One region of the Serratia sp. NA_13 genome, then DNA from elsewhere that is predicted to be linked to it. Evidence: predicted binding sites of a transcription regulator. Region 1 holds the regulator's gene; the other holds the start of a gene.
What was found. Region 1 encodes CRP, which controls carbon source genes, mostly activating them, when cyclic AMP is high. Its sites were predicted from a motif close to ATGTGANNNNNNTCACAT; they were not measured.
Positions count from the first base shown of each region.

Region 2: the regulator CRP is predicted to act here: its motif matches at 6,136-6,153, upstream of deoC (deoxyribose-phosphate aldolase).

Region 1 covers NZ_JBQZFV010000018.1:70,473-78,406, reverse strand. The annotation lists gene ACUTSU_RS20205 (hydrolase) at 1-415, shown strand, start outside; gene ACUTSU_RS20200 (YheU family protein) at 412-645, shown strand; gene ACUTSU_RS20195 (phosphoribulokinase) at 797-1,666, shown strand; gene ACUTSU_RS20190 (OsmC family protein) at 1,706-2,113, opposite strand; gene crp (cAMP-activated global transcriptional regulator CRP) at 2,493-3,125, shown strand; gene ACUTSU_RS20180 (YccS/YhfK family putative transporter) at 3,180-5,255, shown strand; gene argD (bifunctional acetylornithine/succinyldiaminopimelate transaminase) at 5,299-6,516, opposite strand; gene ACUTSU_RS20170 (aminodeoxychorismate synthase component II) at 6,648-7,223, opposite strand; gene ACUTSU_RS20165 (helicase HerA-like domain-containing protein) at 7,322-7,934, opposite strand, start outside.
Region 2 covers NZ_JBQZFV010000006.1:114,832-122,765, reverse strand. The annotation lists gene serB (phosphoserine phosphatase) at 1-621, opposite strand, end outside; gene ACUTSU_RS11515 (YtjB family periplasmic protein) at 725-1,417, shown strand; gene deoD (purine-nucleoside phosphorylase) at 1,480-2,211, opposite strand; gene deoB (phosphopentomutase) at 2,323-3,546, opposite strand; gene deoA (thymidine phosphorylase) at 3,741-5,066, opposite strand; gene deoC (deoxyribose-phosphate aldolase) at 5,136-5,915, opposite strand; gene ACUTSU_RS11490 (NupC/NupG family nucleoside CNT transporter) at 6,439-7,716, opposite strand; gene ACUTSU_RS11485 (TatD family hydrolase) at 7,917-7,934, opposite strand, start outside.

The DNA.
Region 1 (7,934 bases):
CCTGCTCGGCCAGTTGAAACAAAACGCCACCCGTAAACTGCTGCACTATCCTGATACCCTGCCGCTCAAGCTGCCGCAGCTCAAGGCATTGCGTCGGATCCGCGACTTTGATGATGCGATTACCTCGCGCATCCATGGCTTTAGCGATGCCACCGATTATTACCGCCGTTGCAGCGCCCTGCCACTGCTGCCGTCGATCCAAACGCCGCTGTTGATCATCCATGCCAAGGACGATCCTTTTATGACCGACGAAGTGATCCCCGAAACCGCCACGCTGCCGCACAACATTGAATATCAGTTGACCGAGTTTGGCGGCCACGTCGGTTTTGTCGGCGGTACATTGAAAAAACCCCATATGTGGCTGGAATACCGTATTCCATCCTGGCTTGCCCCTTACCTGGAAACAATCAAGTGATCATCCCCTGGAAAGAACTGGAAACCGAGACCCTCAATAGCCTGATTGAATCCTTTGTGCTGCGCGAAGGGACCGACTACGGTGAGCATGAACGTTCCCTGGAACATAAAGTGGAAGACGTGCGCCGCCAATTGAAAAACGGCGAGGTGCTACTGGTATGGTCAGAACTGCATGAGACCATCAACATCATGCCGCGCGGGCAGTTCCGTGCCGGGCAAGAAGAAATTTAGTGACTGTCGGTTCTATGACTGACGGAAAAAATCAGGTAACAATGAGGGATTGCAAACCAACGCGCGGAATTTTGCCCTTGGCGAAAAGGTGTCAAACAGACCAAAAATTTTAACTGACGCCTGCGCATTAAACACGGAGTGACCCATCACCATGTCCGCCAAACATCCCGTTATCGCAGTGACCGGCTCCAGCGGTGCCGGCACCACCACCACCAGCGTGGCGTTCCGTAAAATCTTTCAGCAGTTGAACATCCGCGCCGCGGAGCTGGAAGGTGACAGTTTCCACCGCTATACCCGGCCGGAAATGGACGCGGCGATCCGCAAAGCGCGCGATCTTGGCCGTCATATCAGCTATTTCGGCCCCGAAGCGAACGATTTTGGCCTGCTGCAACAAAGCTTTAGCGAGTACGGTACCAACGGCACCGGTCGTTCACGCAAGTATCTGCACACCTACGATGAAGCGGTGCCCTATAACCAGGTACCGGGGACCTTTACCCCGTGGGAAGCCTTACCGGCACCGACCGACGTGCTGTTTTATGAAGGGCTGCACGGCGGCGTAGTGACCGAACACAACGACGTGGCCAAGCATGTCGACTTGCTGGTCGGCGTGGTGCCTATTGTTAACCTGGAATGGATCCAAAAGTTAATTCGCGATACCGGCGAGCGTGGCCACTCCCGTGAAGCGGTGATGGATTCAGTGGTGCGTTCGATGGAAGACTACATCAACTACATCACACCGCAGTTTTCGCGCACCCATATCAACTTCCAGCGGGTGCCGACGGTAGATACCTCCAACCCGTTCGCCGCCAAGGCGATCCCCTCGCTGGACGAGAGCTTTGTGGTGATCCACTTCCGCGGCCTGGATCAGATCGATTTCCCTTATCTGCTGGCGATGCTGCAGGGATCTTTTATCTCGCATATCAATACGCTGGTGGTGCCGGGCGGCAAAATGGGATTGGCAATGGAGTTGATTATGGCGCCGCTGGTGCAGCAACTGCTGGAAGGCAAAAAAATCGGCTAACTTACCGGAGCGCGGCAACGGACCGCGCCCCTTTATCTATCAGGACACCGCGCGGATCTCAAAACTGTGGGTCACGCTGGCGGCCTTGCTCAGCATCAATGACACCGAACAGTACTTCTCGGCGGAAAGATTCACCGCGCGCTCAACAATTTTGTCACTTAAATCTTTACCGGTGACGATGAAATGCAGGTTGATATGGGTAAACAACCGTGGCGCTTCTTCGCGCCTTTCAGAGGTCAGCTTCACCTCGCAATCACGCACGTCGTTGCGTCCTTTTTGCAGGATCGACACCACATCTATCGCGCTGCATCCTCCCACCGACATCAGCACCATTTCCATCGGACTGGGCGCTTTATCGCCGGCGTTGCCGTCCATCAATACCTGATGGCCAGACGCGGATTCGCCCAGAAACGTCAACCCTTCCACCCACTTAACTCTTGCCTGCATGCTGGTCACTCCGGTTAATTTCTTAAAATCAGACTACGCTTTCGCATAGAAACTGGCAACGGAACCTGATGCTAATCATGCTGAAGCGAGACAACACAAGACACCCGCCTCACTCTGTGCTACAAACAGAGCCGCAATAAATCTTTCCGGGACACTGATTTCAGGGAAACTCCCAGGGAAAGGCTCCTTTACCGGTATGTTAACAGAATGTAGCTTGCAGCTCTCCCGGCAAGTTAATATGCTAGAGCGACAGCGTATATTTATGACACGCCTCAAAACCTGCTGCCAGCTACCATTAAAACAACGGCGACAGCACGTTTTACAGGGAACTCTGACCCCTGTGACACAAGGCAGCGATAACAACAGAGGATAACAGCGAATGGTTCTCGGCAAACCGCAAACAGACCCTACTCTCGAATGGTTCCTGTCTCATTGCCATATCCACAAATATCCATCCAAAAGTACGCTGATTCACCAAGGTGAAAAAGCCGAAACGCTTTACTACATCGTCAAAGGCTCCGTCGCGGTGCTGATTAAGGATGAAGAAGGTAAAGAGATGATCCTGTCCTACCTTAACCAGGGGGATTTCATCGGCGAGCTTGGATTATTTGAAGAAGGTCAGGAGCGTAGCGCCTGGGTTAGGGCGAAAACCGCCTGTGAAGTGGCTGAAATTTCCTACAAGAAATTCCGCCAGTTGATTCAGGTTAACCCGGACATCCTGATGCGCCTGTCAGCTCAGATGGCAAACCGTCTGCAGATCACCTCTGAGAAAGTGGGTAACCTTGCTTTCCTGGACGTTACAGGCCGCATCGCGCAAACCCTGCTGAACCTGGCGAAACAGCCTGATGCCATGACCCACCCGGATGGTATGCAGATTAAAATTACCCGTCAGGAAATTGGTCAGATCGTCGGTTGCTCACGTGAAACCGTTGGTCGTATTCTGAAAATGCTGGAAGATCAAAACCTGATCTCCGCCCACGGCAAAACTATTGTCGTTTACGGCACCCGTTAATCACTGAAAAAACGGCGCGATAATTCGCGCCGTTTTTTTATGCCCCTAGTCATCATGTGGCGCCGACTGATTTATCATCCGGAAGTTAATTACGCACTACGACAAACGCTGGTGCTGTGCCTGCCGGTTCTGCTCGGGCTGTTGATCGGCCAACTACAATACGGCCTGCTATTTTCCCTGGTTCCCGCCTGCTGCAACATCGCCGGGCTGGACACGCCTCATAAACGCTTCTTTAAACGCCTGATCGTCGGCGGTTCACTGTTTGCATTCAGCAGTTTGTTGCTGCAGCAAGCTCTGTTGTGGCAGTTGCCGCTGCCGATACTGATGCTCGGCCTGGCGCTGCTGCTCGGTGTCAACGGTGAAATAAGCCCGCTACACGCCCGTCTGCTGCCTGCTGCGCTAGTTGCCGCCATCTTCTCCCTCAGCATGGCCGGTACGGTGCCGCTTTGGCACGCGCCGGTGTTATATATCGTGGGCACGGCCTGGTACGGCCTGTTTACCTGGTTCTGGTTCAAGCTGTGGAAAGAACAGCCGATGCGCGAGTCGCTTAATCAGCTCTATCTGGAACTGGCGGACTACTTCGAAGCCAAATATTCGCTGTTGACCCAGCACACCGACCCGCAGACCGCATTACCTCCCCTGCTGGTGCGCCAGCAAAAGGTCATGGATCTGATCACCTTGCTGTATCAACAACTTAATTTTCTCCCCCATGCCAGCAATCTCGAACAAAAGCGCCTGCAACGCACCTTCCAGGTCGCGCTGGATTTGCAGGAACACATCACCGTCAGCCTGCACCTGCCGGAAGAGGTGCAAAAACTGGTAGAACAGAGCCAGGCCGAAGCCATTATCCGCCGCAATGCGCAGGTAATTGCCAATCGGCTGCGCACGGTGGCGCACGATATTCTCTACCACCAACATTCGCAACGCTTCAATATGGGCAATGAACTGACAGCATTGGAAAAAGTGGCGGCACAGCACCCGGAGAATCCGGTTGGGCAGTTCTGCTACTACCACTTCAGCCGCATCGCCCGCCTGCTGCGTACCCAGCATCCACTCTACCGGCGTGACCTGATGGCCAATCAAAACCGCCTGCCGTTTTGGCCGGCGCTGGTCAGTTATCTGTCGTTCAAATCCAATGCCATGCGTAATGCGGCACGATTAGGCGTCACGCTGGCGGCAGGCAGCAGCCTCGGGATGATGTTCAACCTGCCGAAACCCTACTGGATCCTGCTCACTATCATGCTGGTAAGCCAGAACGGCTACAATGCCACCCGGGTGCGCATCCAGCACCGTGCGCTCGGTACTCTGGCCGGACTCGTCATCGCCGCCGGTCTGCTGCAATTACAACTGCCCGAAGCCGAGACCCTGAGCGTGATGCTGGTGATTACGCTGCTGGCCTATCTGGTTTCACGTAAAAACTACGGATTGGCGGTTATTGGTTTTACGGTGACGGCGGTCTACACCCTGCAACTGCTGGCCCTCAACGGCACACATTTCCTGGTGCCGCGGCTGATCGACACGCTGATCGGCTGCGTGCTGGTGTTCGGCAGTACCATCTGGCTGTGGCCACAGTGGCAAAGCGGATTACTGCGCAAGAATGCCCATCAGGCGCTGGAAAACGATCAGCAGGCATTACGTCTGTTGCTGGAAGAGCAAGAGCCAGATCCCAGTGCACTGGCCTACGCACGTATGCAGGTCAATCAGGCGCACAATGCGTTATTCACCTCGCTGAATCAGGCCATGCAGGAGCCGGGGTTTGAATCGAACTATCTGGCGGATATGCGCCTGTGGGTGACGCACAGCCAGTTTATTGTCGAGCATCTGAATGCAATGACTATCCTGGCGCGCGAGCACTATATGCTGACGCCAAAGCTGGCGGAGGAGTATCTGCAATCTTGCGAGATTGCGCTGCAAAGCTGCCAGCAACGGCTGGAGTACGACGGGCCGAGCAGTGGCAACAGCATTATGCAGCCGCCGGATTTGCACCCTGAGATGCCGGTGACCGAAATGGAGCGCCACCTGCGGCGCATTCTTTCGCACCTGAGCGTCATGCATACCATCTCGTCATTAGCCTGGAGCCAACGCCCACACCACGGCATCTGGCTGAAACGCAAACTGCGCGATGAATAAGGGCGCCACACGGCGCCCGGTTAACCATGCAGCAAATAGCAAATTAAGCGTTAATCACGTCCTGCACCGCCAGCTCAAACAGCGCCATACCCTGGTCGATGTCTTGGGTTTCCACCACCAGCGAAGGGGCAAAGCGGATCACATTTGGCCCGGCATTGAGGATCATCAGCCCACGAGCGGCAGCTGCGGTCAGGAAATCGCGCGCTTTGCCGTGGTATTGCGGTGTTAATTCAGCGCCAATCAGCAGGCCCATGCCGCGAATATCGCTGAAAACACCGTACTTCTCGCCAATTTTCTTTAACGCCTGCACGTATAACCCATGACGCAACTCAATGCCGCTCAGCACTTCCGGCGTATTGATCACGTCCAACGCCGCTTCCGCCACAGCACAGGCCAGCGGATTACCGCCGTAAGTGGTGCCGTGGGCACCGACCTGCATCACCGAGGCGATCTCTTCGGTGGTCAGCATGGCACTGACCGGGAAACCGCCGCCAAGCGCTTTGGCCGTGGTGAGAATGTCCGGCGCCACACCATAATGCATATAGGCAAACAGCTTGCCGCTGCGCCCCATGCCGCTTTGCACTTCGTCGAACACCAGCAGCGCCTGGTGCTTGTCGCACAGTTCGCGTACTCCCTTGAGGAATTCGGCGTTAACCGGGGTAATGCCCCCTTCCCCCTGGATCGGTTCCATCACCACCGCACAGGTGTGGTCGTCCATCACTGCTTTCACCGCCGCCAGGTCGTTGAAGGGGACGTGCACGATGTCAGCCGGTTTTGGCCCAAAACCATCCGAATACTTGGCCTGCCCACCCACCGAGACGGTGAATAGCGTGCGACCGTGGAAAGCATTATAAAACGCGATGATTTTGGTTTTATACGGACTGTGGCGGGTAATGGCGTAATGACGAGCCAGCTTGAAGGCCGCTTCGTTGGCTTCTGCGCCGGAGTTGGCGAAAAACACCCGGTCGGCAAAGGTGGCGTTGATCAACTTGGTGGCCAGACGCAGCGCCGGCTCGTTAGTAAAAACGTTGCTGGTATGCCACAGGGTTTCGCCCTGCTGTTTCAGCGCCTCGACCAAAGCCGGGTGACAGTGCCCTAACGCCGTCACCGCAATGCCGCCTGAGAAATCGATATACTCTTTCCCCTGCTGGTCCCACACGCGGCTGCCTTTGCCCCTGACCGGAACAAACTGCGCGGGTGCATAAACAGGCAGGATAACCTGGTCAAAGGTACTGCGGTTAACTGCGGATTTTTCGGTCATTATGGGGCCCACCCTGAATTTGACTCAGTCTTTTGGTTGCGATCAAGTGAGAATATAATCACAAAATATGCATAAAAAACCAATAAAGGGCAAACGCAAATCGTCTTCGCAGTTAAAAAAAACTTAACCAATTAACTTTTAAGGAAATTATCCAACAGCTGGTGGCCCTGCTCGCTAAGGATGCTCTCCGGGTGGAACTGTACCCCTTCCAGCGCCAGTTGGCGGTGACGGATCCCCATAATTTCATCGTGTACGCCGTCGCGCTCGCTCCAGGCCGTCACTTCAAAACAGTCCGGCAAAGTAGCGGCCTCAAGCACCAGCGAGTGGTAGCGGGTCACGGTCAACGGATTGTTCAGCCCGTGAAAAATACCGCTGTCGAAATGCCGGATCGCCGAGGTTTTACCGTGCATTACCTCACGGGCACGCACTACCTTAGCGCCAAAGGCCTGCCCCAGTGCCTGGTGCCCCAGGCAAACGCCAAGGATCGGCAGCTTGCCGGCGAAATACCGAATAGCTGCCAGCGAGATGCCGGCTTCGTTTGGGGTGCAAGGACCAGGGGAGATAACCAAATGCTGCGGGGCCAGCCTTTCGATATCGGCCAGTTGCAGTTCATCGTTACGCTTCACCAGCACTTCGGCACCTAATTGGCAGAAGTACTGGTAAAGGTTATAGGTAAAAGAATCGTAGTTATCGATTAGCAGCAGCATAGGGGTTCCAACAAACAGCATAGTAAGGGGCTCGCCCCGATTGACACCGGTGCATTATACAACGCCCCTGCAATACTGCCGCCAGCGATAATTTCAGCTTACTTTTTGCGACCGCCCATAATCGACCCCAGCACCCCACGCAGGATCTGGCGGCCAAGGTCGCGCGCCATGCTCTTGGCGGCGGTCTGGACGATACCGTCACGCTTGCCACCGCGCGGGCCGGTGGAACCAAACAGGATATCGTTCAGACCGCCCATCAAGCCACCGCCCGCCTGCTGCTGCGCCTGTGGTTGCTGCGCCGGCTGACCCGGTTGCGGCGTGCCGACGGTAGCAAAACCTGACGAAGATAACTTCTCATAAGCGGATTCTCGGTCAATCATGTCCTCGTAGCGGCCATACAGCGGCGACTTGTTGATCGCACTGTTCAGCCCTTCGGCCCCCAGCATGCCCATTTTGGATTCCGGTGCGATCACCATCGCTCGCTCCACCACATTTGGCCGCCCTTTCTCATCCAGGAACGACACCAGCGCCTCGCCTACGCCCAGTTCGGTGATCGCCGTTTCGGCGTCGAAGGCCGGATTGGCACGCATGGTTTGTGCCGCCGCCTTCACCGCCTTCTGGTCGCGAGGAGTAAAAGCACGCAACGCATGCTGTACGCGGTTGCCTAGCTGACCCAGCACGCTGTCCGGAATATCCAGCGGGTTCTGGGTC
Region 2 (7,934 bases), on a different contig from region 1:
ACCGCCGGAAGCGATCGCCACGTGCCAGTCCATCGCCTGCAGCTTGCGCACCAGGTTGACCAGCCCAGGCATCAGCGGCAGCTCATCGCGCACCTGCTTGAGGATATTGGCATCGGCGCCTTTCAGCGTGCCGACGCGTTGGCGCAGGCTGGCGGTGAAGTCCAGTTCCCCCCGCATCGCGCGTTCGGTGACTTCAGACACTTGCTCCCCGACGCCCGCCAGTTTGGCGATCTCGTCGATGCATTCAATTTCTATCGCCGTAGAGTCCATATCCATCACCAGCAGTCCAGGGGTGCGCAGATGAGGGATTTTGCCGAGAGGGGCCACATCCAGCCCGCTCTCCGCCGCCAACAGCTTGGCACGCGCCGTCAGAGTGCCTGCCAGACGCACCACCTGATAGTCCTCAACGCACCAGGCGGTAACAATCACCATCGCCGCCCCCAGCTTGCGCTGGAAATCGGTAATACGCGTTTTGTTCAGTTCTCTGCCATATAATAGCCAACCGGTATGACCCGCCCGATAATCCAGCGGCATCACTTCGTCACCACTCAGCGAAAGGGGAAGACCCGGCCATTGAGAGATCTCTGCCGGGAGATCGCAATAGGTCAGACTATTCGACATCCTTAACTCCTGAAAAACACTGCATGATAAAACGACGCATCAAGCTATCCTATCGTCATTGCTTCTGGCAACATAAAGTGTCCCAAATGCCCAAGGAACCTGCATGGCTCGCGCTAAACTGAAATTTCGCCTGCACCGCACCGCTATTATCCTGATTTGCCTGGCTTTGCTGGTACTGTTGATGCAGGGCGCGTCCTATTTTAGCCTGAGTCATCAACTGGCGCGATCCGAACAGGTGGAAGAACTGGCGCAAACGCTGACCAAACAGGTGGCCTCCAGCCTGGCACCGCTGATGGACGACGACAGCGACGTCGATAACCAGCGCATTGACGCCATCCTCAAACAACTCACCGGGGGCAGCCGCATTCTGGACGCCAGCGTCTATCAGCTTAACGGCACATTGGTTTCCCACGCCGGTGAACAGATAAGTATACGCGATCGTTTGTCGCTCGACGGTAAACGCGCTGGCAGCTACTTCAATCATCAGTTGGTCGAGTCGATTCAGGGCAAAGACGGCCCAATCGGCTTTATCCGCATCACGCTGGACACCCACGTACTGGCGACCGAATCCAAACAGGTGGACAACACCACCAACCTGCTGCGCCTGATGATCCTGCTGGCTCTGGCCATAGGTATTATTCTGGCGCGAACCCTGCTGCAACACCGCCGCAGCCGCTGGCAGCAATCACCGTATCTTCTGACCGCCAATACGCCATTGGAGGAAGGTAACACGGTAGAAAATGACGATGATGACGAACGGCCGGATGCGAATAAAGAAGAAGAGAAGAAAATCTGATGACCACAGGCTGGTGAATAGATTGCTACAGGGGCGCAGCAGAATGCTGCGCCCGCTGGATATTACTCTTTGTCGCCCAGCAGTACAGATTCCAGTGCGATAACGATCATTTCGTTAAAGGTGGTCTGACGCTCTGCTGCGGTAGTCGCTTCGTGACGCAGGATGTGGTCAGAAACGGTACAAATGGTCAGTGCCTTACAGCCAAACTCTTCGTACAGCTCAGCCGCTACACCGTAGATACCGGCCGCTTCCATTTCCACACCCAGGATGCCGTATTTCTTCATCACCTGGAACATATCCGGATCTGGCGTGTAGAACAGGTCAGCGGAGAAGATGTTGCCTACGCGCGCCGGGATACCCTGCGCTGCCGCTGCGTCTACTGCGTTACGCACCATGTCAAAGTCGGCGATTGCCGCGTAGTCATGATCCTTGAAACGCATACGGTTCACTTTGGAATCGGTGCAAGCACCCATGCCGATCACCACGTCACGCAGTTTGACGTCGTCACGCACCGCGCCGCAGGAACCCACACGGATGATCTTCTTCACGCCGAATTCGGCAATCAGTTCGCGCGCATAAATGGAGCAGGACGGGATACCCATACCGTGACCCATTACGGAAATTTTGCGGCCTTTGTAAGTCCCGGTGAAGCCCAGCATGCCACGCACGTTGTTCACTTCCACCGCGCCTTCCAGGAAAGTTTCCGCGATGTATTTTGCACGCAGCGGATCGCCCGGCATCAGTACTACGTCAGCGAAATCACCCATTTCAGCATTAATATGCGGCGTAGCCATAATTGTCTTCCTTCAGAAATCATATTTAATAAAAACATCAAACATCTAAGCCTTGAATTTCGAGTTGCAGCTAGGCGCGTAGCAACAACGCTGCGGCTTGAAATACGGGGCTTAGAGCATGGATTTGCCATAATCCATCGGCGACACGCCAAAATAGCTGGCAACAGTCTGGCCGATGTCGGCGAAAGTTTCACGGTGACCCAGCGAGCCTGGTTTTACTTTCGGGCCGTAAATCAACACCGGAATGTGTTCGCGGGTGTGGTCGGTGCCCGGCCAGGTTGGGTCACAGCCGTGGTCAGCGGTGAAGATAATGATGTCTTCATCTTTAACCAGTTTCAGCAGTTCCGGCAGGCGGCGGTCGAACAGCTCCAGCGCGGCGGCATAGCCTGCAACGTCACGGCGGTGGCCGTAAGAGGAGTCAAAATCAACGAAGTTGGTGAACACAATGGTGTTGTCGCCGGCTTTTTCCATTTCAAGCAGGGTGGCGTCGAACAGCGCGTCGATACCGGTCGCTTTGACCTTTTTGGTGATGCCCACGTTAGCGTAAATGTCGGCGATTTTACCGATAGACACCACTTCGCCGCCCTTCTCGTCCACCAGCTTTTTCAGCACGGTTGGCGCCGGTGGCTCTACTGCCAGGTCATGACGGTTGCCGGTACGCTGGAAATTGCCCGGCTTGTCGCCCAGGAATGGACGCGCGATCACGCGGCCAATGTTATAACCGCCTTCGGTCAGTTCTTCACGGGCGATTTCACACAGCTCATACAGACGGTCCAGGCCGAAGGTCTCTTCGTGACAGGCAATCTGGAAGACCGAGTCGGCAGAGGTGTAGAAAATCGGCTTGCCGGTTTTCATGTGCTCTTCGCCCAACTGGTCAAGGATCACGGTGCCGGAAGAGTGGCAGTTGCCGAGGTAACCCGGCAGATTGGCGCGCTCAACCAGCTTGTCCAGCAGCTCCTGCGGGAAGCTGTTGTGCTCGTCGCTGAAATAGCCCCAGTCGAACAACACCGGCACACCGGCAATTTCCCAGTGGCCTGACGGCGTATCCTTACCGGAGGAGAGTTCGCTGGCGTGAGCATAGGCGCCAATGATGTCTGCATTGCGATCCAACCCCTGCGGGAAGGTACCGGTGGACTCTTCCGCCGCTTTGCCCAGGCCCAGACGGCTCAGGTTAGGCAGGGTCAACGGGCCCTGACGGCCAACGTTGGCTTCACCGCGCGCGCAAACCTCGGCAATATGGCCCAAAGTATCGGAGCCCTGATCGCCAAATTTCGCCGCATCTTCACTTGCGCCAATACCGAATGAGTCTAGAACCATAATAAATGTGCGTTTCATCTGTACTCTCCTGCGTGTTCTCACGCTATTGCGGCTGCAAAACTGCAATCGCCCTTAATTCTCTAAATTTATACCCAATGGATTTCGAGTTGTAGCTAGGCGGCTAGCGCGTGTATCCCCAGGAGCTTACTCAAGTAAGTGACTGGGGTGCGCGCGTGCAGCCAACAACGCTACAGCTTGAAAGACGAAGGGAATCACTCTTTAGTGATGCGCTTGTAAACCACTGGCGTCGCTTCCGGCGCCTTGTCGCTCAGCACCATCGCACTGCGTACCGCTTCGGCCGCCTGCTGCCAGCTTTCTTCGTCGTTGGCATGGATCACCGCCAGCGGCTGCTGGGTATCGACTTTATCGCCCAAACGCGCCATGCCGGTCAGGCCGACGCTGTAGTCGATATTATCGGTCGCACGACGGCGACCACCGCCCAGCGATACCACCGCCATGCCCAGCGCACGGGTATCCATCGCACTGATGATACCCTGTTTTTCGGCGTAAACCGGTTTACTCAGGGTGGCGGCCGGCAGGTAGCTGTCGTAGCGCTCGACGAAATCGATCGGGCCCTGTTGCGCCGCCACCATGCGACCAAACACTTCCGCCGCTTTACCATTGTCCAGCACCGCCTGCAGCTTGGCACGCGCATCGGCATCATCTTTCGCCAGGCCGCCGGACAGCAGCATTTCCACGCACAGTGCCATCGTCACTTCCAGCAGGCGTGGGTTACGGTATTCACCGGTCAGGAAACGCACCGCTTCACGAACTTCGACCGCATTACCGGCGCTGGAAGCCAGTACCTGGTTCATGTCAGTCAGCAGTGCGGTAGTTTTGCAGCCTGCTCCGTTAGCCACACCGACAATCGCCTGTGCCAGATCGGCCGACAATGCGTAGGTTGGCATAAAGGCGCCGGAACCGACCTTCACATCCATCACTAACGCATCCAGCCCTTCGGCCAGCTTTTTCGCCAGAATCGAGGCGGTGATCAGCGGGATAGAATCCACCGTGGCGGTGATATCACGGGTCGCGTAGAAACGCTTGTCCGCCGGTGCCAGCGAACTGGTCTGGCCGATAATCGCCACGCCGACGTCCTGGATGATTTTACGGAAGGCATTGTCGTCCGGGAAAATATTAAAGCCCGGGATCGCCTCCAGCTTGTCCAGCGTACCGCCGGTATGCCCCAGGCCACGGCCGGAAATCATCGGCACATAACCACCGCAAGCCGCCACCATTGGGCCGAGCATCAGCGAAGTCACGTCGCCCACACCGCCGGTAGAATGCTTGTCGACCAACGGGCCGTTCAGCGACAGACTTTTCCAGTCCAGCACGGTGCCGGAATCACGCATCGCCATGGTGAGCGCCACGCGCTCCGGCATGGTCATGTCGTGGAAGTAGATGGTCATCGCCAGGGCTGCGATCTGCCCTTCGGAAACCACATTGTCACGGATCCCATTGATGAAAAAGCGGATTTCCGCTTCGCTCAACGGCTGACCGTCACGTTTTTTACGAATAATTTCTTGCGCCAGGAACAAGGCATCCCCCTGTTTTAGCTAATGTAGAGTGCGGGCAGGCGCCATTTCACGCCTTGCCGACGGAATCGATCAGTAACCGCTGCCAGATGGCTCGGCACCGTAGCCCAGCGTCGCCAACAGGCTGGCTAACAGGCTGGAAGCCCCGAAGCGGAAATGACGCGCGTCAGCCCAGCCCTCACCCAGAATACGATCGGCAAGTTGCAGGTAATGCAGTGCGTCTTCCGCCGTACGCACACCGCCGGCCGGCTTGAAACCCACCGTCTTGGCGACGCCCAGATCGCGGATCACCGACATCATCAGCTCGGCGCTTTCCAGCGTCGCGTTGACCGGCACTTTACCGGTTGAGGTCTTGATAAAGTCCGCGCCGGCATTGATGGCAATTTCCGAAGCCTTGCGGATCAGATTGGCCTGCTTGAGCTCACCGGTTTCGATGATCACTTTCAGTAGCACGTTGGCGGCCAGACAGGCCTGCTTGCACTGTTTCACCAGCTCAAAACCGACCTGCTCATTACCGGCGATCAGTGCGCGATAAGGGAACACCACGTCCACTTCATCGGCACCGTAAGCGATAGCCGCACGGGTTTCCGCCAGCGCAATCTCGATATCATCGTTGCCATGCGGGAAGTTGGTGACGGTCGCAATGCGGATGTCTGGCGTCCCCTGCTCACGCAGGGCCTTGCGCGCCGCCGGGATAAAACGCGGGTAAATGCAGATGGCCGCGGTATGTCCGGCCGGGCTGTTCGCCTGACGACACAGCGCGATGACTTTCTCATCGGTGTCATCATCGTTCAGCGTGGTTAAATCCATTAAGGTCAGCGCACGTTGCGCTGCTGCGGTTAATTCGGTCATAAAACTCTCCAACTGAGAACCTGAGTGTTGGCGAGCGGACTTGGTTCCTTGAAGATAGCGCTGGGGAACGGGTTCCCCCATCGGCAACTGAGATCCTTCTCACCGCACATACCCTCCGCATCGCGCAGGGTCAGTAATAGCTATTTGAACACGATCGCCTGGGGCAATTCGCCATCACAGTCACACTATATGAAATAACTCTGTAACAGACAGGAATTATATGTGAAGAACATCACAAAATAACGCGATATCGTTCACAAATTCGCTAAAGAAACGGGCAAAGACAGCGAGCACAACATCCTGTGCCCGTCAGATTACTGACAAAGTCCTTTGCGGTTAAAAGTCCTGATCCGGGGCCCGATAGAAACAAAGGATTATGTCTTCTGATTTACCCCAAACACCCGAAAACCACGTTTTTCGGGTGTTTGCCAACGGGCTACGGGCACAACATCCTGTGCCCGTGCTAGAAGTATAGGCGCTGTCCTGCAATAGAGCCTGTTGCCCTATGCAGGACAGTCCGGGCTTACAGCGCCAGGAAGAACCCGGCGATGGTTGCGCTCATCAGGTTGGAGAGCGTCCCCGCTGCCACGGCTTTCAGACCGAAGCGTGCGATGTCGTGACGGCGATTCGGTGCCATGCTGCCCAGACCACCGAGCAGGATCGCCACCGATGACAGGTTGGCGAAGCCGCACAGGGCAAAGGAGATGAGCGCCTTGGTATGGGTTGAAAGCACCTGCAGCCCCTCTGCCGCCACCACGTCGTCCGGACGTAGGTAAGCGCCAAAGTTCATGTAGGCAACAAATTCATTCACGATAATTTTCTGGCCGATAAACGAGCCGGCGGTCATCGCTTCATGCCAGGGCACGCCGATCAGGAAGGCTATCGGTGAGAACACCCAGCCCAGGATCAGCTCCAGCGACAATTGCGGATAGTCGAACCAACCGCCGATACCGCCGAGAATACCGTTCAACAGGGCGATCAACGCGATAAACGCCAACAGCATTGCGCCAACGTTCAGCGCCAACTGCATACCGGAAGCTGCACCGGAAGCCGCTGCGTCGATCACGTTGGCCGGGCGGTCTTCTTCCGCGATCAACTTCGTCGCATCGTCCTTGTCGTGGGTTTTTTCGGTTTCCGGCACCATCAACTTGGCAAACAGCAGGCCACCCGGTGCGGCCATGAACGAAGCGGCAATCAAGTATTCCAGCGGTACGCCCATCTGGGCATAGCCTGCCAGCACCGAACCGGCCACCGAGGCCAGGCCGCCACACATCACGGTAAACAGTTCAGACTGGGTCATGGTGGCGATATACGGGCGCACCACCAGCGGAGCTTCGGTCTGGCCAACAAAGATATTGGCGGTAGCCGATAGTGATTCCGTCCGCGAGGTACCCAGCAATTTTTGCACGCCGCCGCCCAGCACGCGGATCACCAGCTGCATGATACCGAGGTAGTAAAGCACCGCAATCAGCGAGGAGAAGAACACGATCACCGGCAGGACGCGCAGCGCAAAAACGAAGCCGCCGCCGCCAAAGACTTCAAACATCTTGTCGGAAACCAGACCGCCGAAGATAAATGAGATCCCCTGATTACCGTAGGCAATCACGTTAGCCACGCCCGCCGACATACCGCCAAGAATGGCGCGGCCCACCGGGACATACAGCACCAGCGCACCGATGGCGACCTGAAGAACGAATGCCCAGCCAACGGTGCGGAACTTAATCGCGCGGCGGTTGCTGGAGAGCAGCACGGCGATGGCGATCAGCACCGCCATGCCGACCAGGCTCATGATGAGTTGCATGAAAAATATCCCTGTTGCGAAAAAAAAGAAATGCATCCCTGTCCGGTTGTACCGCGAGGGTTGCTTATGAGTGATTTCGGGGTGCGATTATACGGAGCGAGAGGATACCCGCACCGATTTATGTCACAAATGTATACAACAGGAAGCAAATGAAAATCTTATAACGTGACATTCATCACGTTTAAGTCGCATTTTAACGCTCAGAGAGTAAATAAGGC